4 regions of the Streptomyces sp. NPDC003011 genome follow, and region 3 is predicted to be linked to each of the others. Evidence: riboswitches for the same ligand, from Rfam matches in the RefSeq annotation. Region 3 holds a riboswitch; each other region holds the start of a gene.
The links. A riboswitch is a leader RNA that binds a small molecule or an ion and turns the genes downstream of it on or off. The one in region 3 is predicted to bind cyclic di-AMP.
Positions count from the first base shown of each region.

Region 1 (7,483 bases), on a different contig from region 3:
ACCGGGACCGGCCCGTGCTGTTCAACTCCTGGGAGGCCACGGAGTTCGACATCTCCGAGGAGCAGCAGGGGGTGCTGGCCCGCCGGGCGGCGGCGATGGGCGTCGAGCTGTTCGTCGTGGACGACGGCTGGTTCGGCAAGCGCACCAGCGACCGCGCCGGACTCGGCGACTGGACGCCCAACCCGGACCGCTTCCCCGGCGGCATCAAGCCCTTGGCCGACTACGTCCACGGCCTCGGCATGCAGTTCGGCATCTGGGTCGAGCCGGAGATGGTCAACCCGAACAGCGACCTCTACCGCGCCCACCCCGACTGGGTGCAGTACCAACCGGGACGAAAGCGGACGGAGCTGCGCAACCAGCTCGTACTGAACCTCGCCCGCGAGGACGTCCAGGAGTACCTGTGGGAGCAGCTCCACGGACTGCTCTCCAGCGCCCCGATCGACTACGTGAAGTGGGACTTCAACCGCTGCTTCACCGACGCGGGCTGGCCCGGCGACGCCTACCCGCAGCGCCTGTGGGTCGACCACGTCGACGCGCTCTACCGGCTGCTGGACCGGCTGCGTGCGGCGCACCCGGGCGTCGCCTTCGAGTCCTGCTCGGGCGGCGGCGGCCGGATCGACCTGGGTGTCATGAGCCGTACGGACCAGGTGTGGACCTCCGACAACACCGACCCGCTGGACCGGCTCGCCATCCAGCACGGCTTCAGCCAGATCCACCCCGCGCGCGTGATGGCCGCCTGGGTCACCGACAGCCCCAACACCCAGCTCAACGGCCGGGTCAGCTCACTGCGGTTCCGGTTCGTCAGCGCCATGGCCGGGGTGCTCGGAGTCGGCGGCGACCTTGCCGAGTGGACCGAGGAGGAACTCGCCGAGGCGGGCGACTGGGTGGCTCTCTACAAGGAGATCCGGCCCCTGGTGCAGCGGGGCGACCTCTACCGGCTGCGGCCCCCGGAGGGCGGACTGAGCGCGGTGCAGTACGTGCTCGGCGACGAGGCGGTCGTCCTCGCCTGGCTCCAGGCGCAGCATCACGGCGAGCCCGTCCCGGCGGTGCGGCTGCGCGGACTCGACCCGACGGCGTCGTACGAATGCCGTGAAACGGGCGAAGTCCACCGGGGGGCCGTCCTGCTGCATCACGGGCTGCGGACCGGACTGCACGGCGACCTGGATGCGGCAGTTCTCCGGTTGCGCCGCATTTGAGACTTCTGCCTGAATTGGCGTCTTAGTTCAACTCTGGCTGGAATAGGGGTATCTGATGGGCGGGGCGTGAGGAGCGTCATACTCGTGACCGTGCGTCGCCCGTCATGTTCACGTAATGCACATACTCCACATGGGAATTCGGGGTGAGGAGGTGCCCTCCGATTGACGGAGGGTGACCAGGAATTCCCTCACAGGATCAAGAGAAGCGCATTCACATACAACCTCTACTTGTCCCTGTGCGTCTTGGTCGCTTACGTTCACCACCGATCCGGACGGACGCCCAATCCTGCCGCCGCCCGGAGCCCGCACACTCACCCGTCCACGGCAGGAGCGGGGGACCCACAGGCACAACCGCCTGTTCCGGTCTCCGGAACAGGCTAGGGGTTAAGCCGTACTCCGGTACGGCCGGGCATCTCCAGCCCGCACCCGACAGCTCACCTCGCAGGCGCCGGAGAGGAATTCGTCATGCCCGCGAAGGGTAAGCACCGCCGCCCCAAGGCTCAGCGCTTCACTCGTTCCATCGCCGTCGCCGGAACCGGCGGCGCCGCACTCGCCCTTCCGCTCCTGGGAGCCACCGGCGCCCATGCGGCGAGTGCCCAGTCCGTCACGGAAAATGCCGTTCAGTCATCGGTTCCCACCGCCGCGAAGAATGCGGTGGCCGAAAAGCCGGCGGCCGAGAAGAAGGCCGCCACGCAGACGTCCGGCGTGAAGACCTATGCGGTGCGGGCCGGTGACTATCTCGCGAAGATCGCCGACGAGCAGAGTGTCAGCGGTGGCTGGCAGAAGCTCTACGCCGACAACCGCGAGGCCGTCGGCGAGGACCCGTCGCTGATCCACCCCGGTCTGAAACTCACGATCGGCAAGAAGGCCGCCGCCGGCACGCCGAAGACCGAGTCCTCGGACTCCTCGTCGTCCGGCTCCTCGTCCTCCTCGTCGCAGAAGTCGGAGTCGAAGAAGTCGGATTCGTCCGCCTCCTCGTCGGATTCGTCCGCCTCCTCGTCGAAGACCTCCTCGTCGCAGGAGTCGACGGCCACCACCCAGAGCGCCGGAACCGCCAGCACCGCGAGCGGGTTCTCCGCTCCGGTGGCCGGTGCCACCGTCGGAACCCCGTACCGGATGTCCGGCAGCATGTGGTCCAGCGGCTACCACACCGGTGTCGACTTCGTCGTCCCGACCGGTACTTCCCTGAAGTCCGTGGGCGCGGGCACGGTCGTCTCCGCGGGCTGGGGCGGCGCGTACGGCAACCAGGTCGTCATCCAGCTGGCCGACGGCTACTACGCGCAGTACGCGCACCTGTCCTCGCTCTCCGTCTCCAGCGGCCAGACCGTGGCCGCGGGGCAGCAGATAGGCCTCTCCGGCGCGACCGGAAACGTGACGGGCCCGCACCTGCACTTCGAGATCCGCACCTCGCCCGGCTACGGTTCGGACGTCGACCCGGTCGCCTACCTCCGCGCGAAGGGCGTCTCCGTCGGCTGACGCCCGCCGACCACCTGTCTGACACGCCGCCGAAGGCCGGACCCCGATCCCCGGGTCCGGCCTCCGGCGTGTTCGGGGGCGGGCGGGAAGCCGACCGGTGAGCACTCCTGGTCGCCGGGGGCGTTCTTGTCTCGTTCATGTCGCCCATGTCTCGTTCATGATCGCCGCATTGCGATCTTGTGGCGCCGGGGTCCGGAGCGTCGACAGCGAGGGAAGGGCGGGGACACAGTGAACTCCGCAGTGAGGCAAGCGCTTCCTGCCGCCGACGTCCCGAAGGAGTTCCCGTGCACCCCGTCCGCCGACGCCGAAGAACTGTCGCCGTCACCGCCGCGGCCCTGCTCGCCGGGCTGTTCGCCGCCCCCTCCGGCCAGGCCGCGGAGCCCTCGCGCAGGAGCGTCGAGAACCTCGACCGGGGGCTGGTCGCCGTCCCGTCCGGCAGAGGCACGTTCCTCAGCTGGCGTCTGCTCGGCACCGAGTACGCACGGCACGGCGACGCCATCGGCTTCCACGTGTACAAGAACGGACGGCGGCTGAACCGGGCGCCGGTCACCCGGTCGACGACGTACCAGGACGACAGCCCGGGCACCGGCACGTACACCGTGCGAGCCGTGGTCGACGGGCGGGAGCTGAAGCCGGGCCGGGCCGCGCTCGACCTCTCCCGGGGCTATGCCGAGATCCCCCTCGCCACCGCCGACGGCTACGTCGTGCAGCACGCCTGGCCGGGCGACCTCGACGGCGACGGACGGTACGAACTCGTCGTCAGCCGCCTCTCCCCGGCCCGTGACCGGCCCGACCTGCTGGAGGCGTACACGCTCACCGGACGGCGGCTGTGGCGGGTCGACCTCGGGCCGGGCTCGTACACCCAGGTCGGCGGGAACGGTGCCAACGACCCGGCGCCCGCCGCGATCAGCGGTTCGACGGCGATCGGCGGCTACCGCAACGACGACAACGTGACGGTGTACGACCTCGACGGGGACGGCCGCGCCGAGGTGCTGGTGCACACCGCCGACGGAACCACCTTCGCGAACGGCGAGCGGGTCACCGCCGCCTCACCCGCCCAGCAGTTCGTGTCGGTGATCGACGGCGCGACCGGCGCCGAACGCACCCGGCAGCCCGTCCCCGACGACTTCGTCGCCGACGGCCCCTCCGGCGGCCACTTCGGCATCTCGTATCTCGACGGCCGACACCCCAGCCTGGTCACGAAGCTGGTCACCCGGGCCGGCGCCAAGCGGGGCGCCTTCCGGACCCTCATCCAGACCTGGGACTTCGACGGCGTCGAGCTGACCCGCCGGTGGAAGTACGTCGGGGACCCGGCGAGCGGCGCGACCAGCTTCCACCAGATCCGCACCGTCGACGTCGACCAGGACGGCAGGGACGAGATCGCGGACGGCAACTACGTCGTGAACAGCGACGGCACCCTGCGCTACGTCGTCGCCGGCGCGGGGCACGGCGACCGCTTCGACATCGCCGACCTCGACCCCGCCCGGCCGGGACTGGAGGGCTTCGCCATCCAGCAGTCGGAACTGGGCGTCGTATCGACGTTCCCCTGGTACTACTACGACGCCGACACCGGCGAGCGCCTGGTGACCGGCGAGCACCCCGCCACCTGGGAGAGCGACGCCGACCTCGACGTCGGCCGGGGCAACGCCGCCGACATCGACCCCGGTCACCCCGGCTACGAGTACTGGACCTCCACCGCCGACGTCACCGCCCCCGGCGCGGGCGTGCGCAACGTCCGCGACGGCAAGGTCTCCACGACCACGCCGAGCGTCAACTTCCGGATCTGGTGGGACGGTGACAAGGCGTCAGAGCTCCTCGACCACACGTACGTCGAGAAGTGGGACCCCGCCACCGAGACCAGCGCCAGGATCTTCGACCCGCCCGCAGCCGTCGCCGGCGCCCGCAACGCGACACCGTTCTACGGCGACGTCCTCGGCGACTGGCGTGAGGAGATCCTCGCCGAGACCGCCGACCACACCGCCCTGCGCCTGTACACGACCACCGAGCCGACCCGGACCCGTCTGTACACCCTCGCGCAGAACCCGGCCTACCGCCTCGGGTGGACCGTGCGCGGCTATCTGCAGTCCACGTACACCGACTACTACCTCGGCACCGAGACCCGGCGCGTGCCGAAGCCGTCGATCACCCCTGTCGAAGGAGCCGTTTCCCGTGACGACCACGCGTAGAGCCTTCGCAGCCCTGGCCGCCGGAGCCGCCGTCGCGGCCCTCGCCCCCGCGACCACCGCGAGCGCGTCGCCCCGCCACCGCCGCCTGGTCGCCCACGACGACTTCCGCCACGGTCTCGGCCAGTGGGCCGTGGAACTCGAGAAGGGCGGCACCGTCACCGCCTCCCGGGGCGTCCTGGAGGTCGACGTGCCCGCCGGCGCGACGGTCTGGTTCAGGAGGCGGCTGGAAGGGCCGTACGTGCTGGAGTACACCGCCACCCCGGTGTCGGCGGGCGGTGTCAACGACCGGGTCTCCGACCTCAACAACTTCTGGAACGCCGTCGACGTCCGCTCCCCGGACGACCTGTTCGCCACCGCGCGGGGCGGCGCCCTCGCCGAGTACGACCACCTGAAGACGTACTACGTCGGCTACGGCGCCAACACCAACACCACGACCCGGCTGCGCCGCTACGTCGGCGAGGCGGGCGTCCGGCCGCTGCTGTACGACTACACCGAGCCGCTGCTCGTGCCGAACCGGCCGAACCGGGTACGGATCGTCTCCGACGGTTCGACCGTGCGGTGGTGGAACAACGGGCGGCTCGTCTTCGACCACCACGACCCGGAGCCGTACACGAGCGGGCACTTCGCCTTCCGGACCACCTGGAGCCACTTCCGGATCGCCGGCTTCCGGGTGTGGCAGTCGCCGCCTCAACAGCGCTGAGGAAAGGGCTATTCCTGGCTTGACCAATCTTTGACGAGTGGCCTATCTCACCGCCCGTCAACCCTGTCCTACGGTCGCGTAGCTCACATCCGAAGGGGAATCATGGGCCGACGTGGCAGACGATTCGAAGAGTGACATCAGATCAGTGATCGGGTCGTACGTGGCGGTGGGGGACAGCTTCACCGAGGGCGTCGGCGACCCGGGGCCGGACGGGGCGTTGGTCGGCTGGGCCGACCGGTTCGCGGTCCTGCTCGCCGACCGGCGCCCCGAGGGCGACTTCCGGTACACGAACCTCGCCGTGCGCGGGAAACTGCTCGACCAGGTCGTGGCCGGCCAGCTTCCCCAGGCCGTCGCCCTCGCGCCCGACCTGGTCTCCTTCTGCGCGGGCGGCAACGACATCCTGCGGCCCGGCACCGACCCCGACGAGGTCGCCGAGCGCTTCGAGCGGGCGGTCGTCCAGCTCACCGCCGTCGCCGGCACGGTGATGGTGACGACCGGGTTCGACACCCGCCGCATGCCCGTCCTGAGGCATCTGCGCGGCAAGATCGCCACCTACAACGGGCATGTGCGGGCCATCGCCGACCGGTACGGCTGTCCCGTGCTCGACCTGTGGTCCCTGAAAGCCATTCAGGACCGCCGCGCCTGGGACGGCGACCGGCTCCACCTCTCGCCCGAGGGGCACACGCGCGTGGCACTGCGCGCGGGCCAGGTCCTCGGCCTGGAGACCCCGGCCGACCCGGAGCAGCCCTGGCCGCCGCTGCCGCCGCGCGGCACCCTGGAGATCCGGCGGGACGACGTGCACTGGGCGCGCGAGTACCTGGTGCCGTGGATCGGACGCAGGCTGCGCGGGGAGTCGTCCGGCGACCATGTGACCGCCAAGGGCACGCTGTCGCCGCACGACATCAGGACACGGATCACATCGGTGGCCTGAGGGCGTGAGGGACTGAGGGGCCTGAGGGCGTGCGGGTGTCCGGGCGGGCCATCGGGCGGGCCACCGGCCTCGGGACTGAAGACCGGTGCCGGGGGCGGGGACCTGCCGGCCCGGCGCCGGTCCCCACGCCGTCAACGCGGAACGGACGTCGGCCGGTAACCCCGCTGTCAGAGGGGCCGCCCATAATGGAACGTCTCACCGACTCCACATGGAGGTACACCGTGACCGGTTTCCGTTCCCCGAGCTCCGGGCTCCGCGCGCTGCGGCCCGCGGCCTTCGGCGCGGACCCGAGCGGTGAGCGCCTGGCGCGCATCCGCAGATCGCCCCACTTCAAGGACGGGGTGTTCCAGAACCCGGGGGGCACCGCCCGCACCCGCCCCTCCGGTTCGTCGGTGGAGCTCGCGAAGGCATTCCTGGACAAGGACGAGCGGAGCCGGCGCGCCCCGCAGGGCACGGTGCCGGTGCACGCCACCACCCTCGCCGACATCTCGAAGCCCCCTGCCACCGGGCTGAGGCTGACGTGGATGGGGCACTCCAGCGTGCTCGCCGAGATCGACGGACACCGCGTGCTCTTCGACCCGGTCTGGGGCGAGCGCTGCTCCCCGTTCGCCTTCGCCGGGCCCCGGCGACTGCACCCGGTGCCCCTGCCGCTGGCCGCGCTCGGCCCGGTCGACGTCGTCGTGATCTCGCACGACCACTACGACCACCTGGACCTGCCCACGATCAAGGCGCTGGCCGGCACCGACACCGTGTTCGCCGTGCCGCTCGGCGTCGGCGCCCACCTGGAGCACTGGGGCGTGTCCGCCGACCGGCTGCGCGAGCTGGACTGGCACGAGACCACCAAGGTCGGCGGGCTCACCCTGACCGCCACCCCGGCCCGTCACTTCTGCGGTCGCGGCCTGCGCAACACCCAGCACACCCTCTGGGCCTCCTGGGTCGTCGCCGGGGACGCGCACCGGATCTACCACAGCGGCGACACCGGTTACTTCAGCGG
Region 1 covers NZ_JBSFTY010000021.1:71,464-78,946, reverse strand. The annotation lists gene ACWD0J_RS13725 (alpha-galactosidase) at 1-1,196, shown strand, start outside; cyclic di-AMP (ydaO/yuaA leader) riboswitch at 1,499-1,657, shown strand; gene ACWD0J_RS13720 (M23 family metallopeptidase) at 1,662-2,672, shown strand; gene ACWD0J_RS13715 (rhamnogalacturonan lyase family protein) at 2,957-4,858, shown strand; gene ACWD0J_RS13710 (DUF6250 domain-containing protein) at 4,842-5,558, shown strand; gene ACWD0J_RS13705 (SGNH/GDSL hydrolase family protein) at 5,704-6,489, shown strand; gene ACWD0J_RS13700 (MBL fold metallo-hydrolase) at 6,711-7,483, shown strand, end outside.
Region 1: it holds a riboswitch for cyclic di-AMP, as region 3 does, so the genes downstream of both, ACWD0J_RS13720 (M23 family metallopeptidase) here and ACWD0J_RS10525 (transglycosylase SLT domain-containing protein) in region 3, are expected to answer to the same signal.

Region 2 (7,483 bases), on a different contig from region 3:
GCGGGGTGTCTGCGGCGGCCTGTGCGGGAGCGCCGTGGCGCGGGTAGTGCGTCCGGTCGTGTCGTGGGCCGGGGCCGCGCCGGCGGGTGTCCGTCCTCGGTCCGGCGCGGAATCGGCGCCTCAGCAACTGGCGGGTGCTGACGCGCCATCCGCTGCGGGCCGGCACCCCCGGCACCCCCGGCACCCCCGGCACGTCAACCTCTCGGCGCGGCGGTCGAGGGGCAGTCCCAGCCTGTCCGGCGTTTGGGGACGAGGCCCCTTCAGGGCCGGAGCGGGGTCCTGGGGCGGCAGCCCCCGGAACGGGTGGGCCGATCGGCGCAACAGGATCTGCGGGCCGGCCTCCCGGAGGGTGACGCTGCGAGGGAACCCCCGCCGCACGGACCCCACGGAGGTGCCCATGAGGTCAGCCCGACGACACGCGGTGACTCTCCTGTCCGTCACCCTCCTCGCCGCCCTCCTCACCTCCTGCGGAGCGAGAGGCCCGCACCCCCGGGCCATGGCCCGCGCCCTCCCCGCGGACGCCGATTTCACCCACCCCGGCGTCCTGGTCAGCAGCACCCAGCTGGACGTCGTACGGAAGAACGTCACCGCGGGAAAGCAGCCCTGGCTGCGGGCCTACCTCGACATGCGGGACAGCGCGTACGGGGCCTACCGGTACCGTGCCGAGCCGTACGCCACCGTCGTCTGCCCCACCGGCGGCGAGGCCGGCCCCGGCTGTGCCGAGGAGCGCGAGGACGCCCTGGCCGCCTACACGCAGGCCCTGCTGTTCGGTATCACCGGCAGGCAGCGGCACGCGGTCAAGGCCAGGGAGATCATGGACGCCTGGTCGGCGCGGCTGAGGCGGCACACGGGGGAGAACGCGGGGCTCCAGGCCGGGTGGACGGGATCGACCTGGGCGCGGGCCGCCGAACTCGTGCGGCACACGCCGGGGGCCGGGTGGCCGGCTGATCGCGTACGGCGGTTCGAGGACATGCTGCGCACCGCCCATCTTCCCGAAGTGGCCAAGAAGGTCCCGGAGTTCAACGGCTACTGGGACCTCGTGACGACGGACGCGGCCATCGGCATCGCCGTCTTCCTCGACGACCACAAGACCTTCGACCAGGCCCTGGAACGCTTCCGCGAGCGCGTGCCCGCGTACTTCTATCTGAAGAAGGACGGCGGTGTGCCGCTCACCCCGCGCGGGTCCGGCGTCGACACCCGGCGCAAGCTGACGACGTACTGGTTCGGGCAGACGACGTACAAGAACGGCGTCTCGCAGGAGACCTGCCGCGACTTCCGGCACGTCGGGTACGCGCTGGCCGCCACCGCGCACATCGCCGAGACCGCCTGGCACCAGGGCGTCGACCTGTACGGCGAGGTGAAGGACCGGCTGAAGGCCGCGCTCTCCTTCCACTCCCGCCACCAGGCGGGGGAGTCCGCCCCGGCGTGGCTGTGCGGCGGCACGGTGGAGCGGAACCTGGGGCCCGACCTGGAGGTCGCCCTCAACCACCTGGAGGACCGGCTGGAGATTCCCGTCCCGGCCGCGCGCAAGCTCGCCGAGGAGACCCGGCCGGCCGGCACCGACGACCTGTTCGTCGCCTGGGAGACCCTCACGCACGCGGGCAACCCGGCCACCTGAGACGGGGCCGCGGGAACCGATGCGACATCTGTCCTGCGTATGGCGTACACTGAAGTCACAACGACGCGGGGTGGAGCAGCTCGGTAGCTCGCTGGGCTCATAACCCAGAGGTCGCAGGTTCAAATCCTGTCCCCGCTACTGAAGGCCGAGGGCCGGAATCCGAAAGGGTTCCGGCCCTCGGTGCGTGGGGGGTGCTCTCCCGTCATCCGGTCGTCATCCGGTCGGCCCTCACCGCTCGCCCGCCGCCCCCGCCGAGGGAACTCTGGACGGGCGGGACGGTGACCGGAGCGGACGTACGCGGTGGGAGACGAGCGGTGCGGCCTGGGAACGTGGCGGGGGAAGGGCCGTACGCCGGAGCCGGCGCGCGTGAGGGGCGGCGGCTGTCGAAGCTGCGGGTGCTGCTTCAGGTCCTCCCCGCCCTGCTGATCGTCGGCGGCGTCCTCTACGACCTCCTCACCCCCCGGCGTTTCACCGCGATCCCCTTCTTCACGGCCGCCCCGCTCGTCGCCGCGCCGGTCTACTCGCTGTGCGGCACCGCCGTCATCGGGGGCGTGGCCCTGATCGCCGCGTACGCGGTCCACGCCAGGTCCGGCTTCGGCCTGGACGCGGACACCGTCACCGAGGTGGTGACGGTCGCCACCGTCGCCGTCCTGGCCGCCGTCATCAACCGGGTCGTCCGCCGGGGCGACCAGCGGCTCGCCTCCGCCCGCGAGATCGCCGAGGCGGCCCAGCGCGCGGTGCTGCCGGAGCCCGCCGCGCGGATCGGCGGTTTCGACATCGCCGCCCGGTACGAGGCGGCCCAGGCGGACGCCTCCATCGGGGGTGACCTGTATGCCGTACAGGACAGTCCGCACGGTGTCCGGCTGGTCGTCGGGGACGTCCGCGGCAAGGGGATGGGCGCGGTGGCGGCCGTCGCCATCGTGATCGGGGCCTTCCGGGAGGCCGCCGAGCAGGAGGCGACGCTGGAGGCGGTCGCCGGACGGCTGGAGCGGGCGCTGACGCGGGAGGCCGCGCGGCGGGACGGCGTCGAGGCCGTCGAGGGGTTCACGACGGTCGTGCTCGCCGAACTCCCGCACGGGGAGGGGGTGGTGCGGATCCTCAACCGCGGGCATCCGCCGCCGCTGCTGCTGTACGCCGACGGCGGTGTACGGCCGTTGCCGGCCCGCGAGCCCGCGCTGCCGCTCGGCATGAGCGAGCTGGGCAGCCGGCCCGACCGGGCCGAGGAGGCGGTCCTCCCGAGGGGAGCCACCCTGCTCGTGCACACCGACGGGCTGTCCGAGGCGCGGGACGAGCACGGTGTGTTCTACGACCCGCAGGAGCGGCTCGCCGGGCGGGTCTTCCGTGACCCGGGCGCGCTCCTGCGCACCCTCGCCGAGGAGGCGCGCCGGCACTCCGGGGGCGGCATGACGGACGACATGGCGCTGCTCGCCGTACGGCGGCCGTGACCGTTGTCACCACGGGTGACCAGGTGAGTGCCCTGCGCTGAAGAACTGACGCCTCGTCAGTACTCGTGTGATGTGCGAGGCATGGCCAACTCGCCCGTTTTTCGCCGATCGTGGGGTGTTGGTCCAGCGGATCATCGTTAATGATCAAGCGGAACAGCTTGGAATAGAGGCCCCGCGTCTATTAACGTTCGATAACGCAGCGCGGTCGTCCCAGCCGTCACAAGAGACGGCTCCGTGCGCACGCGCCGAATCCCGCGAGGGAACCGGGGAACCACTACTTGGGGTGAATCACGCGTAGACCGCCGTGTCCGCACGGCTGGTATACGCGCGTAGGAGACCTTCCTGCTCCGAACCCGTCAGCTAACCCGGTAGGCGAGAAGGAAGGAAAGGAGCACGCCCACGTGGCGTCCAACCGGCCTGCCCCAGAAGCCCCGTTCGTGCCGAGCCAGCGCGACAGCGAGACCTTCGGCTACGGCGAGTACCGCACCGACGAGGGCCCCTGGACGGAGTGGAACCCCACCGAGGAGTCCATCCGTCCGGTACGCGGCCGGCACCGTGTCGCCAAGCAGCGCGGCGGACTCGCCCGCAGCTCCACCGTTCTCGGCGTCGGTGTCATAGCCGCCGTCGGCGCGGGCGGCATGGCCAGCGCCAACACCGGCAAGCCGCCGGTGTCCATCTCGCTGCCCGACCTGCCCTCCGTGGGTTCCCTCATCTCGGACGACGACACCTCCGAGACCGCGGAGAACACCGCGACCGCGCTCAGCACCGTCGGCACGGCCTCCGTGGAGGCCGCGCAGGGCACCGAGAACGCCGGCGAGGTGCTGCGCTCCCGGATCCTCGCCCAGGCCGAGCAGCAGCAGGACCAGATCGAGAGCAAGGCCGTCGCCGACGCGGTGGCCGCCGCCGAGAAGCAGGCCGCCGAGGCCGTCGCCAAGGCGGAGAAGGAGGCCGAGGCCAAGGCCGCCGCCGCGAAGCAGCAGGCGAAGGAGGAGGCCGAGAAGAAGGCTGAGGCCGAGCGTCTCGCCGCGCTGGCCAAGCAGTACGCGCTGCCGACCTCGTCGTACACGATCACCTCCACCTACGGCCAGGCCGGCTCCCTGTGGTCCTCCGGCTACCACACCGGCCTCGACTTCGCCGCGCCGACGGGCACCCTCATCAAGGCGGTCCACACCGGCACGATCACGCAGGCCGGCTGGGACGGGTCGTACGGCTACAAGACCGTCCTCACGCTCGACGACGGCACGGAGATCTGGTACGCCCACCAGTCGTCGATCAACGTCAGCGTCGGTCAGAAGGTCAACACCGGGGACGTCATCGGCCGCGTGGGCGCGACGGGCAACGTGACCGGCGCGCACCTCCACCTGGAGGTCCACGCGGGCGGATCGGCCGGCGGCCTCGACCCGATGGCGTGGCTGCGGAGCAAGGGGCTCAACCCCTGAGGCCCGCGGGCCACTCGGCCGCACGGATGTGACGAGCGCGGGGGCCTTCCGCACAATGAGGGCCTCCGCCGCGGGCGTTGCCGTGCGGCACGACCGCGCACGCCTCGCCACGGCGTCCCGCCCCGGCCACGTCGGCCTCCACCGCACGCACGACGCGAAGACGGAACTGGGGCGTTGACGGACGCGCCGGCCTGCCGGCACCGGTGGGCTACGACCGGTACGGGTTCCAGGCCGGATACGGCACCGCCGGGTACCCCGGATACGCGGGCGCCGCCGGATACCCGTACACCCCGTACACCGGCCACGGCGGCGCGGCCACCGCCACCGGCGGTGCCGTCGCCCGGGCCGCGTGGTCCAGCGCGGGACGCGCCAGGTCCCGCCGCCGCCACAGTTCCTGGAGCAGCTCCCGCTCCCGGACGGCGAAGTCGGCCCCCGCCCGCCCCCGCCGCCCCCGGTGCCGCAGGAAGGCCAGAGAGGTCGCGTACGCCTCGTACTGCGCCACCGCCCGTGCGGCGGAACGCCCGCCGCGCTGTCCGGCGTAGTCGCGGGCCATCCGCCGCGCCCGCATCGACCCGAGCGCGTACGGCTCGGCCGGCGTCAGCCAGCCCGCCACGGTGTAGGCGGGCAGTTCCTCCCGTACGGTCTTCAGCTCGCGCTGCCGCGTCCAGATGACCAGCCAGGTCAGCAGCCCGAACGTGGGCACCATGAAGGCCGCGTACACGGCGAAGAACCCGTACTCGCCCCACGTCGACGAGCCGTTCCAGATCGCGTGCATGCCCATCGCGAGCAGCAGTCCGGACACCGGCAGCAGCAGCCGCCGCACATGCTGGCGTTCCGCCGACAGCGCGGAGACACCGAAGCCGATGCCGGTGAGGACGGTGAACAGCGGGTGCGCGAACGGCGACATGATGATCCGTACGAAGAAGGTCGCCGCGGTGACGGAGGCGATCCCGCCGTCGCCGTTGAGCTGGTCGGTACCGAAGGCGGTGCCGAGGTAGAGGATGTTCTCGGTGAAGGCGAACCCGGTGGCGGTGACCCCGGCTATCACCACCCCGTCGACGATGCCGGTGAACTCCCGGCGCCGGAACAGGAAGACGAGCAGGACGGCGGCGGCCTTGGCCGACTCCTCCACGACCGGCGCTATCACCGTCGCGCCGAGCGTGTCCGCGCTGGAGGGGTCCGCGGTGGCCGCCGCTATCCATCTGGTCGCGAAGCTGTTGGCGACGATCGCTATCAACGCCGCCGCGCAGGCGCCCCAGGCGAAGGCGAACAGCAGGTTGCGCCACGGGCCAGGCTCGACCCGGTCCAGCCACCGGAACGCGGCGACGAGCAACGGCACCGGCAGGACCGCGAGTCCGAGACCGACCAGGAAACCCTCCGTGCCGGTCTGTTCGCGGACCAGGGCGAGGATGACGAGCCCGGAGAGCGCGAGCAGGGCGCTCAGGGCGCCGTGACGCACCCACGTCCGTTGCCACCAGTGCGCGTGCCGCAGTGCGCCGCCGGCGGGATCGCTGGGGTGCGTCGGGTACGGGGGAACGGTGGCCACGGCATTGACCCTAACGATGCGGAGGCGCCCCCCGCAGGAGAGCGGGGTGGGTTCAGGCGCCGGTGGGGGGTTGGTCCTCGAGCGCGGAGACGTGCTCGGTGACGTGCCCGACCACGTGCTCCATGACCTGCTCTACGCGGCGGAAGAGCAGGTCGTTCACGACATGTCCCTTCTCCAGTCCCTGGCCCTCGAAACGGGTCAGCGGCCGGAATGCCGGACGCGGCGCAAAACCGCCGTCGGCCTGGGTGTTCTCGAAGGCGGGGTGCGCGTCGAGCACCTCCAGCATCTGCTCCGCGTACGGCTCCCAGTCGGTCGCGCAGTGCACGGTCGCCCCCGGCCGCAGCCGGGTCGCGGCGAGGTCGAGGAACTCGGGCTGGATCAGCCGCCGCTTGTGGTGCCGCTTCTTGGGCCAGGGGTCCGGGAAGTAGACGCGCAGGCCGTCGAGGGAGGTGGGGGTGAGCATCTCGCGGAGCAGGATGATCGCGTCCCCGTTGCCGACGCGGATGTTGTTCAGCCCTCCCTGGTCGGCGAGGTTGAGCAGATTCCCCTGCCCCGGGGTGTGGACGTCCACGGCGAGGACGTTGGTGTCCGGGTCGGCGGCGGCCATCCGCGCGGTGGCCTCGCCCATCCCGAAGCCGATCTCCAGCACCACCGGGTTGCCGTTGCCGAACAGCTCGCCGAGATCGATGACGCGCTGTCCGTCGATGTCGAGCCCCCACTGGGGCCACAGCCGCTGCAACGCGTCCGCCTGCCCGGCCGTCACCCGGCTCCGCCGTGGCTGGAAACTCCGGATCCGCCGCTCGAAGTGCGACCCGGCGGGATCCGCCTGCGGTCCTTCCGGGAAGCGGGGCTCCCCCTTGGCCCGGGTGCGACCGAGGGCGACACCGGGCCGGGAGGTTTCGGGGGCGTGGTGGAAATCAGACACAGTGCTGCCGATTTTACCTATGCCCGCCCTCCCCCCGACTCGGTCGGCCGAGAAGCGCGGCGCGCCACGATCCCACCCGCTCATCCCGCCCCTTCACCCATGCCGGTCCTTCACCATGCCGGTCCTTCACCCATGCCACCCCGTCACCCCGCCCCGAGCACCCCCAGTGCCCTGCGGGCCACCTCCCGCCCGACCGGCAGGGAAGCCGTCGCCGCAGGTGAAGGCGCGTTCAGCACATGCACCGCCCGCGCCCCCTGCCGTATCAGGAAGTCGTCCACCAGCGTCCCGTCCCGCAGGACCGCCTGCGCCCGCACCCCCGCCGCGCTCGGCACCAGATCCGCCTCCTCGACCGCGGGCAACAACCTCCGCACCGCCTCGACGAACGCCCCCTTGGACACCGACCGCCGCAGCTCCCCCGCCCCGTACCGCCAGTGCCGCCGCGCCATCCGCCAGGAACCCGGCCACCCCAGCGTCGCCCCGAGCTCCCGGGGCCGCACCACACCCCACCCG
Region 2 covers NZ_JBSFTY010000125.1:6,388-13,870, reverse strand. The annotation lists gene ACWD0J_RS38250 (alginate lyase family protein) at 398-1,618, shown strand; tRNA gene ACWD0J_RS38245 (tRNA-Met) at 1,683-1,756, shown strand; gene ACWD0J_RS38240 (PP2C family protein-serine/threonine phosphatase) at 1,933-3,063, shown strand; cyclic di-AMP (ydaO/yuaA leader) riboswitch at 3,297-3,453, shown strand; gene ACWD0J_RS38235 (M23 family metallopeptidase) at 3,465-4,502, shown strand; gene ACWD0J_RS38230 (PrsW family intramembrane metalloprotease) at 4,711-6,048, opposite strand; gene trmB (tRNA (guanosine(46)-N7)-methyltransferase TrmB) at 6,101-6,973, opposite strand; gene lhgO (L-2-hydroxyglutarate oxidase) at 7,117-7,483, opposite strand, start outside.
Region 2: it holds a riboswitch for cyclic di-AMP, as region 3 does, so the genes downstream of both, ACWD0J_RS38235 (M23 family metallopeptidase) here and ACWD0J_RS10525 (transglycosylase SLT domain-containing protein) in region 3, are expected to answer to the same signal.

Region 3 (7,483 bases):
AGCCCCAGACGTCCTTGCCGTCGTGGATCAGGCTGTACTCGGATCCGCTCTCCAGCAGCGACAGCTTCTGCCGGTCGGGGCCGTCGGCGGCGACGCGCAGGGTGTGCGTGCCGGTCACGAGCCCGGTGAGCTTGGCGGACGGGTCGGCGGACGAGCCGCCGTCGCCGCCCGACTCCATGGCGCCCGAGGCCAGACTGTTCTCCAGGCCGCCGAGGTCGGGCAGCCCGAGATCCGTGCTGATCTTCACCGTCCCGGACAGCTGCTGTACGTCCGACGCGGCGATCTTCTCGATGAGTTCCTGGGCGCTGATCTTCGGCAGGTCGGGGTCGCCGGAGTCGGCGAGCGCGGGGACGAGCCCGATGGTCGCCGCCGCCACCCCCACCACCGCGACGGGGACGACGTACCGCGCGGCCCTGCGGCGGCGCGAGTACCGGTCGTCGGCCTCCGCGGCAGTCTTGCTGTCGTCGGATTCGTACGGTGTCATGTGTGCCTTACCTCCGTCGTCGGCGGCGGCTGTCCAACTCCCCCTGTGTCCACCCCGTAGCCGCCATTCTCACCCGAATCGGTGAGGAGTGGTGTTTTCCGTGGTGTCCATCTGACCAAATCGGCCGGGAAGAAGCGTCAGACCCCGGGATCAACTCCGTGTACACCTGCGGGATGACACCCGGAGGCGACGCCGGCCCGGACCCGTAGGGGTTGCGGAGCGGACGCCGCCCTCCGTGGTGGTGGATCAGGCGCCGGGAACACGCGGTCACCGCACTGCGGCCGGGGGCGGTCCGCGTCACCCCGGGAGGGGTCAGCCGGTTCGGCGGTCAGCCGGCTCGGTGGACCACCGCGTCGCACATCTCCATCAGCGCCACCTTCGCGTCGCACTCCCGCAGCGGGGCGAGGGCCGCGCGGGCGTCCTCCGCGTAGCGGACCGTGTCCCGGCGCGCCTGCTCCAGGGCGGGGTGCGCCCGCAGGCCCGCCAGGGCCCGCGTGTGCCGTGCGTCGTCGGTGAGGTCGGAGGCCAGCAGCTCGCACAGGGCGATGTCCTCGGCCAGGCCCAGCCGGGCCGCGCGCTCGCGCAGCCGCAGGACCGGCAGGGTCGCGATGCCCTCGCGCAGGTCCGTGCCCGGGGTCTTCCCGGACTCGTGGGAGTCGGAGGCGATGTCCAGCACGTCGTCGGCGAGCTGGAAGGCGACGCCCAGCCGCTCGCCGTACTGCGTCAGCACGTCGACGACCGTCTCGTCGGCGCCCGACATCATCGCGCCGAAGCGGCAGGCCACCGCCACCAGCGAGCCCGTCTTGCCGCCCAGCACGTCGAGGTAGTGCTCGACCGGGTCACGCCCGTCCTGCGGCCCCGCCGTCTCCAGGATCTGGCCGGTGACCAGGCGTTCGAACGCCTCCGCCTGGACCCGGACCGCCTCGGGCCCGAGGTCGGCCAGGATGTGCGAGGCGCGGGCGAACAGGAAGTCGCCGGTGAGGACGGCCACCGAGTTGCCCCAGCGGGTGTTCGCGCTGTCCACCCCGCGCCGCACCTCGGCCTCGTCCATCACGTCGTCGTGGTACAGCGTCGCCAGATGGGTCAGCTCCACCACCACCGCCGACGGGACGATGCCCGGCGCGTACGGGTCCCCGAACTGGGCGGCGAGCATCACGAGCAGCGGCCGGAACCGCTTTCCGCCCGCCCGCACCAGGTGCTGGGCGGCCTCCGTGATGAAGGGGACCTCGCTCTTGGTGGCTTCGAGCAGTCCCTCCTCGACAGCCGCCAATCCGACCTGGACATCGGCTTCCAGAGCCTGGTCCCGCACGCTCAGCCCGAACGGCCCGACGACGGTCACGAGGGATCTCCTGTCTGCTGGTGTCTACTGGCGATTACACGGTTTGTCGATAGGTCGCTGCCATCACTCAAGTCAGCGTATCCGGTCACGTTTCGATCACTGCTAGCGCCCACCGGTCCGGCCCGGGCGGTATCGGACCGGGCCGGATGTGTTTTTGATCACTTGAAAACATCGGACATCATCGGACCTAACGGGAAGTAAGGGATCGCTTCCCGGAGCGCGGCCGAGGTCGCGTCCGGCCGCCGTCCCGCCCGGGAGGACGATCATGCCTTCTCCTGTCCGGTGATCCCCACCGACACCTTCACGGAACCGCCCGGGCATCCCGCCCCCGAGATCACTCCGGCCAGCCTGCGCATCCGTTTCGTCCTCTCCCTGCGAGACGGCCCACGAGACCCTCCGCCTCCCGCTCCGGACGGGGTGCCGCCGTACACGCGCACGGGGCGCCCCCTCACGGAGGAACCGGTACCCGCGATCCCCGAACACCTGCCACGCCGCCCGGCCAGGCCGGCCACGCTCCGCGACTGGCAACGCCCCCTCCGGCACGCGGGCCACGGTTACGCCTCCGTACGAGTGGACCTGAGCCGCCCCGGCGACGACGGACGCCACCGGGCGGGTTCCGCGGGCGGCCGTTCACCGGGCCGGGGAGAAGCGGATCCCACGGACGGCCAGTTGGCTACGAGTTGGGCTCATTGCCCTATTTGCCACTCTTGTGCTCAGCCGTGAGTTGGGTCACTCGGGACCGTGCGCGCCCACACCGCCGCCCGCCCGCGTCTCCCCTTGCCCTTCGCGCCAGTTGAGTCATGGCAGACGCAAAGGATCAAGCACCTCATACGCCCCAGACCAAGGTCAATAGGTGCGATCTGTGAATCCGCCACTTGTTCCGGACATGTGCTCTCGCATACGTTCCGGGCCGTCGGGCGGACGCCTCATCCTGCCGCCGCCCATGGAGACACCCATCGACGAACACCGCACGGCAGGAGCGGGGGACCCAGGTCAGTCGCCGGGCCGGACGACACAGGTCGTACCGGAACGGCTAGGGGTGAAGTCGCCTCGCCCTCAGGGCGGCGCGGCCGGGCAGCTCCCGCCCGAACCCGACAGCTCACCTCGCAGGCGCCGGAGAGGAAAACGTCCCCATGTCTGCACCCGGTCAGTACCGCGGTTCCAAGACCGCCCGCCTCGCCCGCAAGCTCGCCGTCGCCGGCACCGGAGTCGCCGTCCTGGCGCTCCCGCTCATGGGCGCCACCAGCGCCTCCGCGGCGACCCCGCCCGTCGCCACGGCCTCCTCGCTGGGCTACGCCGACAACCTCGACGGCTGGATCCGGGCGGCCCTCCAGATCATGGATCAAAACGGAATTCCCGGGACGTACAACGGCATTTACCGCAATGTCATCCGGGAGTCCTCGGGCAACCCGTACGCCATCAACAACTGGGATTCCAACGCCGCCGCGGGCACCCCGTCCAAGGGCCTGCTCCAGACCATCGACCCGACCTTCCAGGCGTACCACGTGGCCGGCACCGCGTGGGACCCGTACGACCCGGTCGCGAACATCGTCGCCGCCTGCAACTACGCGGCCGCGCGGTACGGCTCGATCGACAACGTGTGGGGCGCGTACTAGGCCTGCTCCGGCCGGTGCCGTCCGCTCCGGCACCGGCCGCCCGCGGGTGGCCCTCAGCCAAAGAGCCGTTCGAGGACGACCGCGACGCCGTCGTCCTCGTTCGACAGGGTGATCTCGTCGGCCACTGCCCTGAGTTCGGGGTGCGCGTTGGCCATGGCGACGCCGTGGGCCGCCCAGTCCAGCATGGGGATGTCGTTGGGCATGTCCCCGAAGGCGATGGTCTGGTGCGGCCCGAGCCCCAGGTGCCCGGCGGCCAGCGCGAGGCCCGTCGCCTTGGTGATGCCGCATGGCTGGAGTTCGACGGTCCCGGGCCCCGACATGGTGACCGTGGCGAGGGAACCGACCACCGAACGGGCCGTCGCCGCCAACTCGTCGTCGGACAGGTCGGGATGGCGCAGCAGCACCTTGCTGATCGGCGCGTCCCACAGGTCGTCGCGCCGTCCCACGCGTACGGCGGGCAGCGTCGGGTGGGGCATCAGGTAGCCCGGCTCGATGAGCGTGAGCCCGTCGACACCGTCCTGGTCGACGGCCGCGAACACCTGGCCCACCTCGGCCTCGATCTTGCCGAGCGCGGTCTCGGCCAGCTCCCGGTCCAGGGTGACCGACCACAGCAGGCGGTCCGCGCCGGCGTCGTACACCTGCGCGCCCTGCCCGCACACCGCGAGCCCCTCGCTGCCCAGGTCGTCGAGGAGGGGCCGCACTCTGGGCGCCGGCCGGCCGGTGACGACGAGGTGCCGGGCCCCGGCCGCCGCCACCCGCGCGAGCGCGGCGAGCGACCGGTCGGAGAGCGTGTCGTCGCCTCGGAGCAGCGTTCCGTCCAGGTCGGTGGCGATGAGTGAATACGCGGTGGGTGCGGCCATGATCAGAGAATACGGAGGGAACGCCGCGCCGACTCGACGCGAACCGGACGGCTGCATCCTTCACATGCGTTGACGGCTCTTCCGGTTCACGCGCTCACCCACTCATCCGCTCACCCGCTCACCCGCTCACGCGGTCACGCGGTCACGCGGAGTCCCGTACCACCAGTTCCGTCGGCAGGATCACCCCGGCCGTGTCCTCCCCCGCGATCTGGGCGATCAGCATCCGGACCATCTCGGCGCTGATGCGGTCGAAGGGCTGGCGCATGGTGGTCAGCGCGGGGCTGGCGGCGGTGGCCGCGGGCGAGTCGTCGAAGCCGCCGACAGCGATGTCGTCGGGCACCGAACACCCGGCCTGTTGCAGGGTGCTGACGACTCCCCGCGCCATGAGGTCGGAGGCGACGAACACCGCGTCCAGGTCAGGGGCGCGCGCCAGCAGGCGGCGGGCCGCCTCCTCGCCACCGGTGCGGCGGTAGTCGCCCTCCGCGACCAGCGCGGGGTCGTAGGGCAGGCCGGCCTCGGCGAGCACCTCGCGGTAGCCGGCCAGCCGGTCGGTGCCGCCGGGGGTGTCGAGCGGGCCGGTGATCATGCCGATGCGACGGCGGCCCGAGGTGAGCAGGTGACGGACCATCTCCCGGGCACCGTCCCGGTCGTCGGCCGCCACATAGCTCACCTTGGAGCCGAGGCCCAGCGGCTTGCCGCAGGCGACCAACGGCATCCCGGCGTCGCGCAGTTCGGCGGCGACCGGGTCCCCGCTGTGGCTGGAGACCAGCAGGACGCCGTCGACATGGCCCGAGGTGATGTAGCGGGTCAGGCGGCGCCGGTCGTCGTCGGTGGCGGCGAGCATCAGCAGCAGGGGGATGTCGTGCCGGGCGAGGTGCTCGGTGCAGCCGCGCAGCAGCACGTTGAAGTTGGGGTCCTCGAAGAACTTCTCCTGCGGTTCGGTGAGGAGGAACGCCACCGAGTCCGACCGGCCCGTACTCAGGCTGCGGGCATGCCGGTTGACCACGTACCCCGTCTTCCTGATGGCGGACTCGACCGACCGCCGGGCGGCGGGCGAGACGTAGTGGCCGCCGTTCAGGAAGCGGGAGACGGTGCCCCGCGACACGCCCGCCTCCCGCGCCACGTCGTGGATGGTGGGCGGTCTGCGGCGTCCGTTGGCGCTCGTGGTCATGGTCCTCGTTCGTGGCGGGGCGGGGAGACGAGAGTGTCAGGCCTTGATCGAGCCGCTCAGCAGGTCCAGCGACCAGAACCGCTGGATCACCAGGAAGAGCGCGATCAGCGGGACGATCGCGAGCAGGCAGCCGGTGATGACCAGGGTGTAGAGGGCGGGCTGCGAGGCGCCCTGGGCGAGCAGGGTGTAGAGCCCGAGGGTGAGCGGGAACTTGGTGTCGTCGGCCAGCATCACGAACGGCAGCAGGAAGTTGTTCCAGATGCCGACGAACTGGAAGAGGAACACCGTGATCAGGCCCGGCATCATCATCGGCACCGCGATCCGGGTGAAGATCCGCCACTCGCTCGCGCCGTCCATGCGGGCGGCTTCGAGGAGTTCGGCGGGCACCGCGGCGGTCGCGTAGATGCGGACCAGGTAGACGCCGTACGGGGAGAGGATGGACGGCAGCAGCATCGACCAGTACGAGTCGGCCATGCCCATCTTCGACAGCATCAGGTACTGCGGTACGGCCAGCACGACGCTCGGCACCAGGACGCCGGCCAGGATCAGCTTGAAGACGAACTCCCGCCCGCGGAAGGCGAACCGGCCGAGCGCGTAGCCGCCGCCGGCGGAGACCGCGGCGGACAGCAGGGCGCCGAGACCCGCGTAGAAGGCGGAGTTGGCCATCCACTGCCAGTAGATGCCGTCCCGGTAGGCGTTCAGGTCGCTCAGGTTGTCGACGAAGCCGGTGCCGGGCGCGAAGGTGAAGGTGGAGAACAGCTCCGACCGGTCCTTGGTCGCCGCGATGACCACCCAGGCGATGGGGACCAGGCAGTACAGCGCGCCCAGGATCAGCACGAGGGTGGGGACCCAGGCGGTGCGCCGCGCGGCGCGGGTCTCGCCGGTGGCGTCGGCGGTGAGGGTGAGGGGGGTCATGCCCGGTCCTCCCGGGTGTAGCGGTCGGAGATGCGCAGCAGCGTGAAGGAGACGACGAACGTGGCCAGGGCCAGGACGACCGCGGTGGCGGAGGCTCCGTAGATGTCGGACCTCAGGAAGGCGCTGTCGTAGATGGCCATCAGCGGACTCCAGGTGGTGGAGAGGCCGTTGGTCAGCGGCCTGAGGGCCATGGGTTCGGTGAAGACCTGGAGGGTGGCGATCACCGAGAAGAAGAGGGTGAGGACCAGGGAGGGCGCCACGATCGGGATCTTGATCCGGAGGGCGATCGTCAGGTCGGACGCGCCGTCGATCCGCGCCGCCTCGTAGATGTCCTTCGGGATCGCCCGCAGCGCGGTGTAGATGACGATCATGTTGAAGCCGGTGCCGCCCCACACCGCGATGTTCGCGAACGACATGTAGAGGTTGCCGCCGTCGAACAGGTCCGGCTGCGGCAGGCCCAGCTTGCGCAGGACGTAGTAGAAGGGGCTGACGTCCGGCAGGTAGAGGAAGCCCCACATCAGGGCGGCGATGATGCCGGGCACCGCGTACGGCAGGAAGATCGCGAGCCGCGCGAACGTGGCGCTGCGCGCCCTGGGGGTGTCGAGCATCAGCGCGAACAGCAGCGCGAGGCCGAGCATCATCGGGACGACGATCAGGCCGTAGCCGAAGGCGCGCAGCACGCTGTGGCCGAACTCGGAGTCGTGGAGCACGTCGGCGTAGTTGCCGAGGCCGTTCCAGACCTCCGAGCGGGCGCCGGCGCCGAGTCCGATGCCCTTGATCTTGACCTTGTGCAGGCTGAGCCAGACCGCGTACCCGATGGGGATGACGGTGAAGGCGGCGAACAGGACCAGGGTCGGCACCAGGAACCAGTACGGTGCGCTGCGGCCACGGCGGCGGGAGCGGCTGGGGCGGACGGTCTTGGCGGTGCCGGTGCCGTCCGCCAAGGGCCCGGCCGCGGTGCGGTCGGTGCCCTTGAGCGGAGTGCTGGTCATGCCTCGGTCACCTCGAAGCCCTGCTTCTTCATGTCGTCGAAGGTCTTCGTGTGCATGGTGGCGAGGGCGGAGGTGAACTGGGTCTCCTTCTTCGCCTTGGTGGCCT
Region 3 covers NZ_JBSFTY010000015.1:9,415-16,897, forward strand. The annotation lists gene ACWD0J_RS10515 (LolA family protein) at 1-484, opposite strand, end outside; gene ACWD0J_RS10520 (polyprenyl synthetase family protein) at 813-1,823, opposite strand; cyclic di-AMP (ydaO/yuaA leader) riboswitch at 2,771-2,951, shown strand; gene ACWD0J_RS10525 (transglycosylase SLT domain-containing protein) at 2,957-3,439, shown strand; gene ACWD0J_RS10530 (HAD family hydrolase) at 3,493-4,299, opposite strand; gene ACWD0J_RS10535 (LacI family DNA-binding transcriptional regulator) at 4,442-5,470, opposite strand; gene ACWD0J_RS10540 (carbohydrate ABC transporter permease) at 5,507-6,385, opposite strand; gene ACWD0J_RS10545 (carbohydrate ABC transporter permease) at 6,382-7,377, opposite strand; gene ACWD0J_RS10550 (ABC transporter substrate-binding protein) at 7,374-7,483, opposite strand, start outside.

Region 4 (7,483 bases), on a different contig from region 3:
GGCGGTGGACCTCGCCCGGTGCGGAGTACGGGGAGCGGTACCGGTCGGCCTGCTCGCCTCGGTGCAGGAGCGGTACGGGAGGGAGGAGCGCGAGTCGTTCGAGGACGCGCTCGCCTGGGCGACGACACCCTTGTTCGGGGTGTCTGGGCTGCTGGTACAGGGCGACGAGGCGGACACCTGGCGGGCGTACGGGGCGCTGGTCGCGGAGGCGTTGAGATCGGGCGCCGATCTGGAGCCGGTGCCGGACGAGGTGTGGTGGACGCTGCTGGACGCGGCGGAGGGAGGGGCCCCGGTCGACCGCGGGCCCGTGCTCGACGCGGCACGGGTCGCGCTGCACGCGCGTATCGAAGCGGGCGACGCGGACCTGATGTACGCCTTCGCCGATCGCGTGGGGGGCGACGAACGCGAGGAACTGCTCCGCCGCGCGGCCGACGCCGGACACCCGCGGGCGGCCGAGGAGTGGGCGGCGCGTCTGCTGCACGCGGGGGACGAGACGGGTGCCCTGCGGTACCTGGAGGCCGCGGCGGAGAGCGGAAGCACGAGCGCGGCCCGCGAGGCGGGACGGCTGCACCTCGGCCTGGCGGAGAAGTGGCTGACGGCGGCGAGGGACGCCGAGGCGGCGCACCTGCTCGGGGACCTGCTGCTCCTGCGGGGCGATTACGGGGCGGCGCACGACTCGTACCTGGAAGCGGAGAAGGCGGGACACACGGCGGTCGCCCGCAGCTCGGGCATGTACCACCTGCTGATGAGCGAGCCGAGGAAGGCGAAGATATGGCTGACACGTGCGGCGAAGGCAGGCGATGAGAGCGCCGGGGAACTCCTGAGCGCGCTGGGACCGGAGGTGAATGACCTGCAGGACTATTTCGCTCCGAGCTCCGCCTTCCCGCTGGACTACGCCCACCACGGCACCCTGGCCGAGGAGCAGGGACAGGCGGACGAGGCCCGGAAGCTGTACGAAGAGGGCCACGCGACCGGCGACGCCTACGCCGCCTACCGTCTGGGCGCCCTGCTCGACCGGCAGGACCGGCCCGACGAGGCACGCGACTGGTACCGCAAGGCCGCCGACATGGGCCACCCCGGCGCTCAGCAGGCCATGAGCGAGGCTCCCGAGCCGCCCGATACCGTCGGGGCGTGACCCACCAGCCCCCTCCCGCCGACCCCGCCCCGGAACTCTTCACCTGGGAGTTCGCCACCGACCCCTATCCCGCGTACGCCTGGCTGCGCGAGCACGCCCCCGTCCACCGGACCGAACTCCCCAGCGGCGTGCAGGCCTGGCTGGTCACCCGTTACGCCGATGCCAAGCAGGCCCTCGCCGACCCGCGGCTCTCGAAGAACCCGGCGCATCACGACGAGCCCGCGCACGCCAAGGGCAAGACCGGAATCCCCGGTGAGCGCAAGGCCGAGCTGATGACGCACCTGCTCAACATCGACCCGCCGGACCACACCCGGCTGCGGAAGCTCGTCAGCAAGGCGTTCACCCCGCGACGGGTCGCCGAGTTCGCGCCCCGGGTACAGGAGTTGGCCGACGACCTCATCGACCGGTTCGCCGAGCGGGGCAGCGCCGACCTCATCCACGACTTCGCCTTCCCGCTCCCCATCTACGCGATCTGCGACCTGCTCGGCGTCCCCCGCGAGGACCAGGACGACTTCCGCGACTGGGCGGGCATGATGATCCGGCACGGCGGCGGGCCGCGCGGCGGTGTCGCCCGGTCGGTGAAGAAGATGCGCGGCTATCTCGCCGAGCTCATCCACCGCAAGCGCGAGGCGCTCCCCGCCGAGAGCACCCCCGGCGAGGACCTCATCTCCGGGCTCATCCGCGCCTCCGACCATGGCGAGCACCTCACCGAGAACGAGGCCGCCGCGATGGCCTTCATCCTCCTCTTCGCCGGCTTCGAGACGACCGTCAACCTCATCGGCAACGGCACCTACGCCCTCCTCACCCACCCCGGGCAGCGCGACCGGCTCCAGCGGTCCCTCGCCGCCGGCGAACGCGGGCTCCTGGAGACGGGCGTCGAGGAACTCCTGCGCTACGACGGCCCCGTCGAGCTCGCCACCTGGCGGTTCGCCACCCGGCCGCTCAGCATCGGCGGGCAGGACATCGCGGCCGGCGATCCCGTGCTCGTCGTCCTCGCCGCCGCGGACCGGGATCCGGAGCGGTTCGCCGATCCGGACGTGCTCGATCTCTCCCGGCGGGACAACCAGCATCTCGGATACGGCCACGGCATCCACTACTGCCTCGGCGCGCCCCTCGCCCGCCTGGAGGGCCAGACCGCCCTCGGCACGCTCCTCACCCGGCTCCCGGACCTGCGACTCGCGGTGGACCCAACGGACCTGAGGTGGCGCGGGGGGCTCATCATGCGCGGACTGCGCACGCTGCCCGTCGAGTTCACGCCCCGTGGCCGGACGCCTTCACGCAGGTAAAGGTGACACGCCCTCAACTCTGTGATCTTCACGTGATCTGCGCGGCATTAACTTGTGACAAGTGATCGTGTGCCTATACGTTCACGGATCAGCGCGGCGCCGAGCACCACGCGCCGCGCCGGTCACCGTTGTCTTGTGAAAGGTCTCCGCATGCTCTCCGGGAACGGCCGTCATCGTCGCCCCCGCCAGGCTCCGGCTCTTCTCGTCGCGGCCGGAGTGACCGGCTCCGCCATCGCGATCCCGCTGCTCGGTGCCACCGGCGCCAGCGCGGCGACCGGCACCACCTGGGACCAGGTCGCCAACTGCGAGACCGACGGTTCCTGGAGCGCGGACAGCGGCGACGGGCACTACGGCGGACTGCACATCGCCCAGGAGGACTGGGAGCAGTACGGCGGCCTCGACTACGCCTCGCGCGCCGACCAGGCCAGCCGCTCCCAGCAGATCGCCGTGGCGGAGAAGATCCTCGCCGACCAGGGCGTCGGCTACTGGTCCACCTGCGGGCTGCTCAACGGGCTCAGCAAGGACTCCCGGGCGGCCGACGTCGACACGGGTGTGGCGGGCGACGCGACGCCGGACACGTCGAGCGGGACGGGCGGCTCGGCCTCCTCCGGCCTGTCCGACCCCGCGGATCCGTCGACGGGTTCCTCCGCGGACGCGGAGTCGGACACGGCGTCGCCGTCCGCGTCGGCCTCGTCGCCCACGGATTCGCCGGATTCGCCGGATTCATCGGGCTCTTCGGGCTCTTCGGGCTCTTCGGGCACCGGGGACAACCTGGCCAACTCCGACACATCCGTTGATCCCGGCGCGGGTTCCCGTGACTCCCAGGATTCCGGCGACTCCTCCACCGGCACGGAGAATCAGGACGACTCGGACAACTCCTGGCAAGTGGGCGGTTCTTCGAGCCTCGTCGACACCGGCGCCCTCAGCGGCGGCAAGCACCGCGGCGGCAGCGCCGATGAGAACGCGACCCTCGCCGCCGCCGACACGGCCACCTCCGGCGGCCGTCACGCCGCCCGGGGCGACTCCTACACCGTCCTTCCCGGAGACACGCTCGCGTCCATCGCCGACTCCCTTGGGCTCGACGGCGGATGGCGTGCGCTCTACGAGGAGAACAAGCAGGCGATCGGTGGTGACCCGAGCCGTATCGTGCCCGGTCAGACCCTTGGACTTGGTGTCGAATAGGGCGAAAACCAACGGGAGTTCACGTCACGCTTCGCACTGAATGTCCGGTTTGGCGAAAGTGTGGGATGAGTCTCAGAAGCCCTGATCGTCTTTGAAATTCCGTGGATCGCGTGTCTACCGTCGGGACCGCTCGCCAACACGAGCCCCGGCTGCCGCAACGCCGAATCCTGCCAGCGGCCGTCCGGGAACAGTCGTCGCGTCAAGCGCCGTAGGCAGGAGCGGGGGACCCAAGGTAAGCGCCGGGGCCAGCACTTGAGGCTGGAACCGGCTTGGGGTGAAGCCGCACCTCGTGAGAGGCGCGGCCGGGCAACTCAACCGGCCCGAACCCGACAGCTCACCTCGCAGGCGTCGGTGAGGGGATCCACCATGCTGTTTTCCGCCAAGGGCAAGCACCGTCGCCCGTCCAAGGCCACCCGTGCCATCGCCATCGCCGGTGTCACCGGTGCCGCCGTCGCCGCCCCGCTGATGGCGGCCGGCAGCGCCTCCGCCGCCACCGCCTCCGAGTGGGACACCGTCGCCCAGTGCGAGTCCGGCGGCAACTGGTCCATCAACACCGGCAACGGCTACTACGGCGGCCTGCAGTTCTCGGCCTCCACCTGGGCCGCGTACGGCGGCACGCAGTACGCCGCGCAGGCCAACCAGGCCTCCAAGGCGCAGCAGATCGCCGTCGCCGAGAAGGTCCTGGCGGGCCAGGGCAAGGGTGCCTGGCCGGTCTGCGGCGTGAGCCTGTCCGGTGCCGCCTACAACGGAGCCGGTGCCGAGTCCTCGTCGAGCGGCTCCAGCAGCTCCTCGCAGAGCCAGAGCCAGAGCCAGGGCCAGAGCACCGACACCAGCAGCCGCTCGACCAGCGAGCAGCCGGCCTCCCGCTCCGCCGAGCGTCCGGCCACCAAGAAGACCGTCACCACCCCGACCGGCAAGAAGGTCAAGAAGGGCGACGGCGAGTACAAGGTCGTCTCCGGCGACACCCTCAGCTCCATCGCCGACAAGCAGGGCGTCAAGGGCGGCTGGGCGAAGCTGTTCGAGCTGAACAAGGACATCGTCGAGGACGCCAACCTCATCTACCCGGGTCAGCAGCTGCACCTGAAGTAGTACGCGGCGCCCAGCTGAACCACAGCGACCCCACATCCGGGTCCTTCATGATGAAGGCCTCGTGAGGGTCCCCCCGTCCCCACGGGCTCCCCGCTCCGGTGCGTGTTCCCCCGTACGCACCGGAGCGGGGCTTTTTTGTGCCCCTCTTCGTGCCCCTCTTTGCGCCCCCTGTGTGTTCCGCTCTCCGCTCCGCTCTTTGTTCCGTTCGGAAACAATTTACTCTCGGTTCTGCCCAAGGGGTGGGCGACCGGCTGGCCGATCCCCCCGGGCCGGTTAGGCTCGGTCTCGCAGGACCCACCGTGGTCCTGCTGCCCACGTCACATCCAAGAAGGAGATGCTCGTGCCGTCCATCGACGTCGTCGTAGCCCGGGAAATCCTGGACTCCCGAGGCAACCCCACGGTCGAGGTCGAGGTCGGCCTCGACGACGGCAGCACCGGTCGTGCCGCCGTCCCGTCCGGCGCCTCCACGGGCGCATTCGAGGCCATCGAGCTCCGCGACGGCGACCCGAACCGCTACCAGGGCAAGGGTGTCGAGAAGGCCGTCCTGGCCGTCATCGAGCAGATCGGCCCGGAGCTGGTCGGCTACGACGCCACCGAGCAGCGGCTGATCGACCAGGCGATGTTCGACCTGGACGCCACCGACAACAAGGGCTCCCTCGGCGCCAACGCCATCCTCGGCGTCTCCCTCGCCGTGGCCCACGCCGCCTCCGAGGCCAGCGACCTCCCGCTCTTCCGCTACCTGGGCGGCCCGAACGCGCACCTGCTGCCGGTGCCGATGATGAACATCCTGAACGGCGGCTCGCACGCCGACTCCAACGTGGACATCCAGGAGTTCATGATCGCCCCGATCGGCGCGGAGTCCTTCTCCGAGGCCCTGCGCTGGGGCACCGAGGTCTACCACACCCTCAAGAAGGTGCTGAAGAGGAAGGGCCTGTCCACCGGCCTCGGCGACGAGGGCGGCTTCGCCCCGAACCTCGGCTCCAACCGCGAGGCCCTCGACCTCATCCTCGAAGCCATCAACGAGGCCGGCTACACCCCCGGCGAGCAGATCGCCCTCGCCCTCGACGTCGCCGCCTCCGAGTTCTACAAGGACGGCGTCTACTCCTTCGAGGGCAAGGACCGCTCCGCCGCCGAGATGACGGAGTACTACGAGGAGCTCGTCGCGGCCTACCCGCTCGTCTCCGTCGAGGACCCGCTGTTCGAGGACGACTGGGCCGGCTGGAAGGTCCTCACCGACAAGCTGGGCGACAAGGTCCAGATCGTCGGCGACGACCTGTTCGTCACCAACCCGGAGCGTCTGGCCCGCGGCATCGACGAGGGCGCGGCCAACGCCCTGCTCGTCAAGGTCAACCAGATCGGCTCGCTGACCGAGACCCTGGACGCCGTCGAGCTGGCCCAGCGCAGCGGCTTCAAGTGCATGATGTCCCACCGCTCCGGCGAGACCGAGGACGTCACCATCGCCGACCTGGCCGTCGCCACCAACTGCGGCCAGATCAAGACCGGTGCCCCGGCCCGCTCGGAGCGCGTCGCCAAGTACAACCAGCTGCTGCGCATCGAGGAGATCCTCGACGACGCCGCGGTGTACGCCGGCCGCTCGGCCTTCCCCCGCTTCAAGGGCTGAGCCGTACCTGGCCACGCCTGAGCCAGTCGTACGTACGTCCCCGTACCCGGTCCCGTACCGTGTGCGGGGACGTACGCACGTGTGAGACGGGAGGCGGGGACATGGCCGTGAAGGACCGGGACCGGTTCTCCACCACGACCAGGATCCGGTTGCTCGGCGAGCAGACGGCGGCCCGCGTCTACCGTTCCCAGACCAAACGGCAGGCCCGCCGCTCCCGGCTGACCGGCCGCGCCGCGCTGCTCGCCCTCGTGCTGTGCACGCTGGTGGTGGCGCTCGCCTACCCCATAAGGCAGTACGTCTCCCAGCGCGCCGAGATCGCCGACCTGCAACGCAGGCAGGAGCAGGCCCGGCAGCGGGTCGAGCAGCTGCGCGACCTCAAGGCACGCTGGCAGGACGACGCGTACGCGGAGCAGCAGATCCGGCAGCGGCTGCACTACGTCATGCCGGGCGAGACGGGCTTCATCGTCATCGGCCCGGACGCGGCCACGCGCTCGCGCGCCGACCAGGGCGCCGCCGGCCGCCCCTGGTACGCCAACGTCTGGGACGGCGTCGACAAGTCCGACGCCTCCGACCAGTGAACTGACCGATAGAAAGACAGGCATGCAGACGCCCCCGCCCCCTACGCCGCGCACCGACCCCACCGACGCGGACGTCGAGGCCTTCCAGCAGCAGCTCGGGCGCCCGCCGCGCGGCCTGCGCGCCATCGCGCACCGCTGCCCGTGCGGACAGCCGGACGTGGTCGAGACGGCCCCCCGGCTCCCCGACGGCACGCCCTTCCCGACGCTCTACTACCTGACCTGCCCGAAGGCGTCCTCCGCGATCGGCACGCTGGAGGCGAACGGCGTGATGAAGGAGATGACGGCCCGGCTGGAGAACGACCCGGAGCTTGCCGCCGCCTACCGTGCCGCGCACGAGGACTACATCCGGCGCCGGGACGAGATCGAGGAGCTGAAGGGCTTCCCGAGCGCGGGCGGCATGCCCGACCGGGTCAAGTGCCTGCACGTCCTGGTCGCCCACTCCCTGGCGGCCGGCCCGGGGGTGAACCCGCTCGGCGACGAGGCCCTCGCCATGCTGCCGGAGTGGTGGCGCAAGGGGGCGTGCGTGACGCCTTCCGGGCCGCCGTCGGAGGGGGGACGGCAGGTGGAGACGTCCGACGACGGGACGGGCCAC
Region 4 covers NZ_JBSFTY010000006.1:42,191-49,673, reverse strand. The annotation lists gene ACWD0J_RS04690 (hypothetical protein) at 1-1,135, shown strand, start outside; gene ACWD0J_RS04685 (cytochrome P450 family protein) at 1,132-2,421, shown strand; gene ACWD0J_RS04680 (transglycosylase family protein) at 2,572-3,603, shown strand; cyclic di-AMP (ydaO/yuaA leader) riboswitch at 3,798-3,966, shown strand; gene ACWD0J_RS04675 (transglycosylase family protein) at 3,970-4,692, shown strand; gene eno (phosphopyruvate hydratase) at 5,027-6,313, shown strand; gene ACWD0J_RS04665 (FtsB family cell division protein) at 6,415-6,891, shown strand; gene ACWD0J_RS04660 (DUF501 domain-containing protein) at 6,914-7,483, shown strand, end outside.
Region 4: it holds a riboswitch for cyclic di-AMP, as region 3 does, so the genes downstream of both, ACWD0J_RS04675 (transglycosylase family protein) here and ACWD0J_RS10525 (transglycosylase SLT domain-containing protein) in region 3, are expected to answer to the same signal.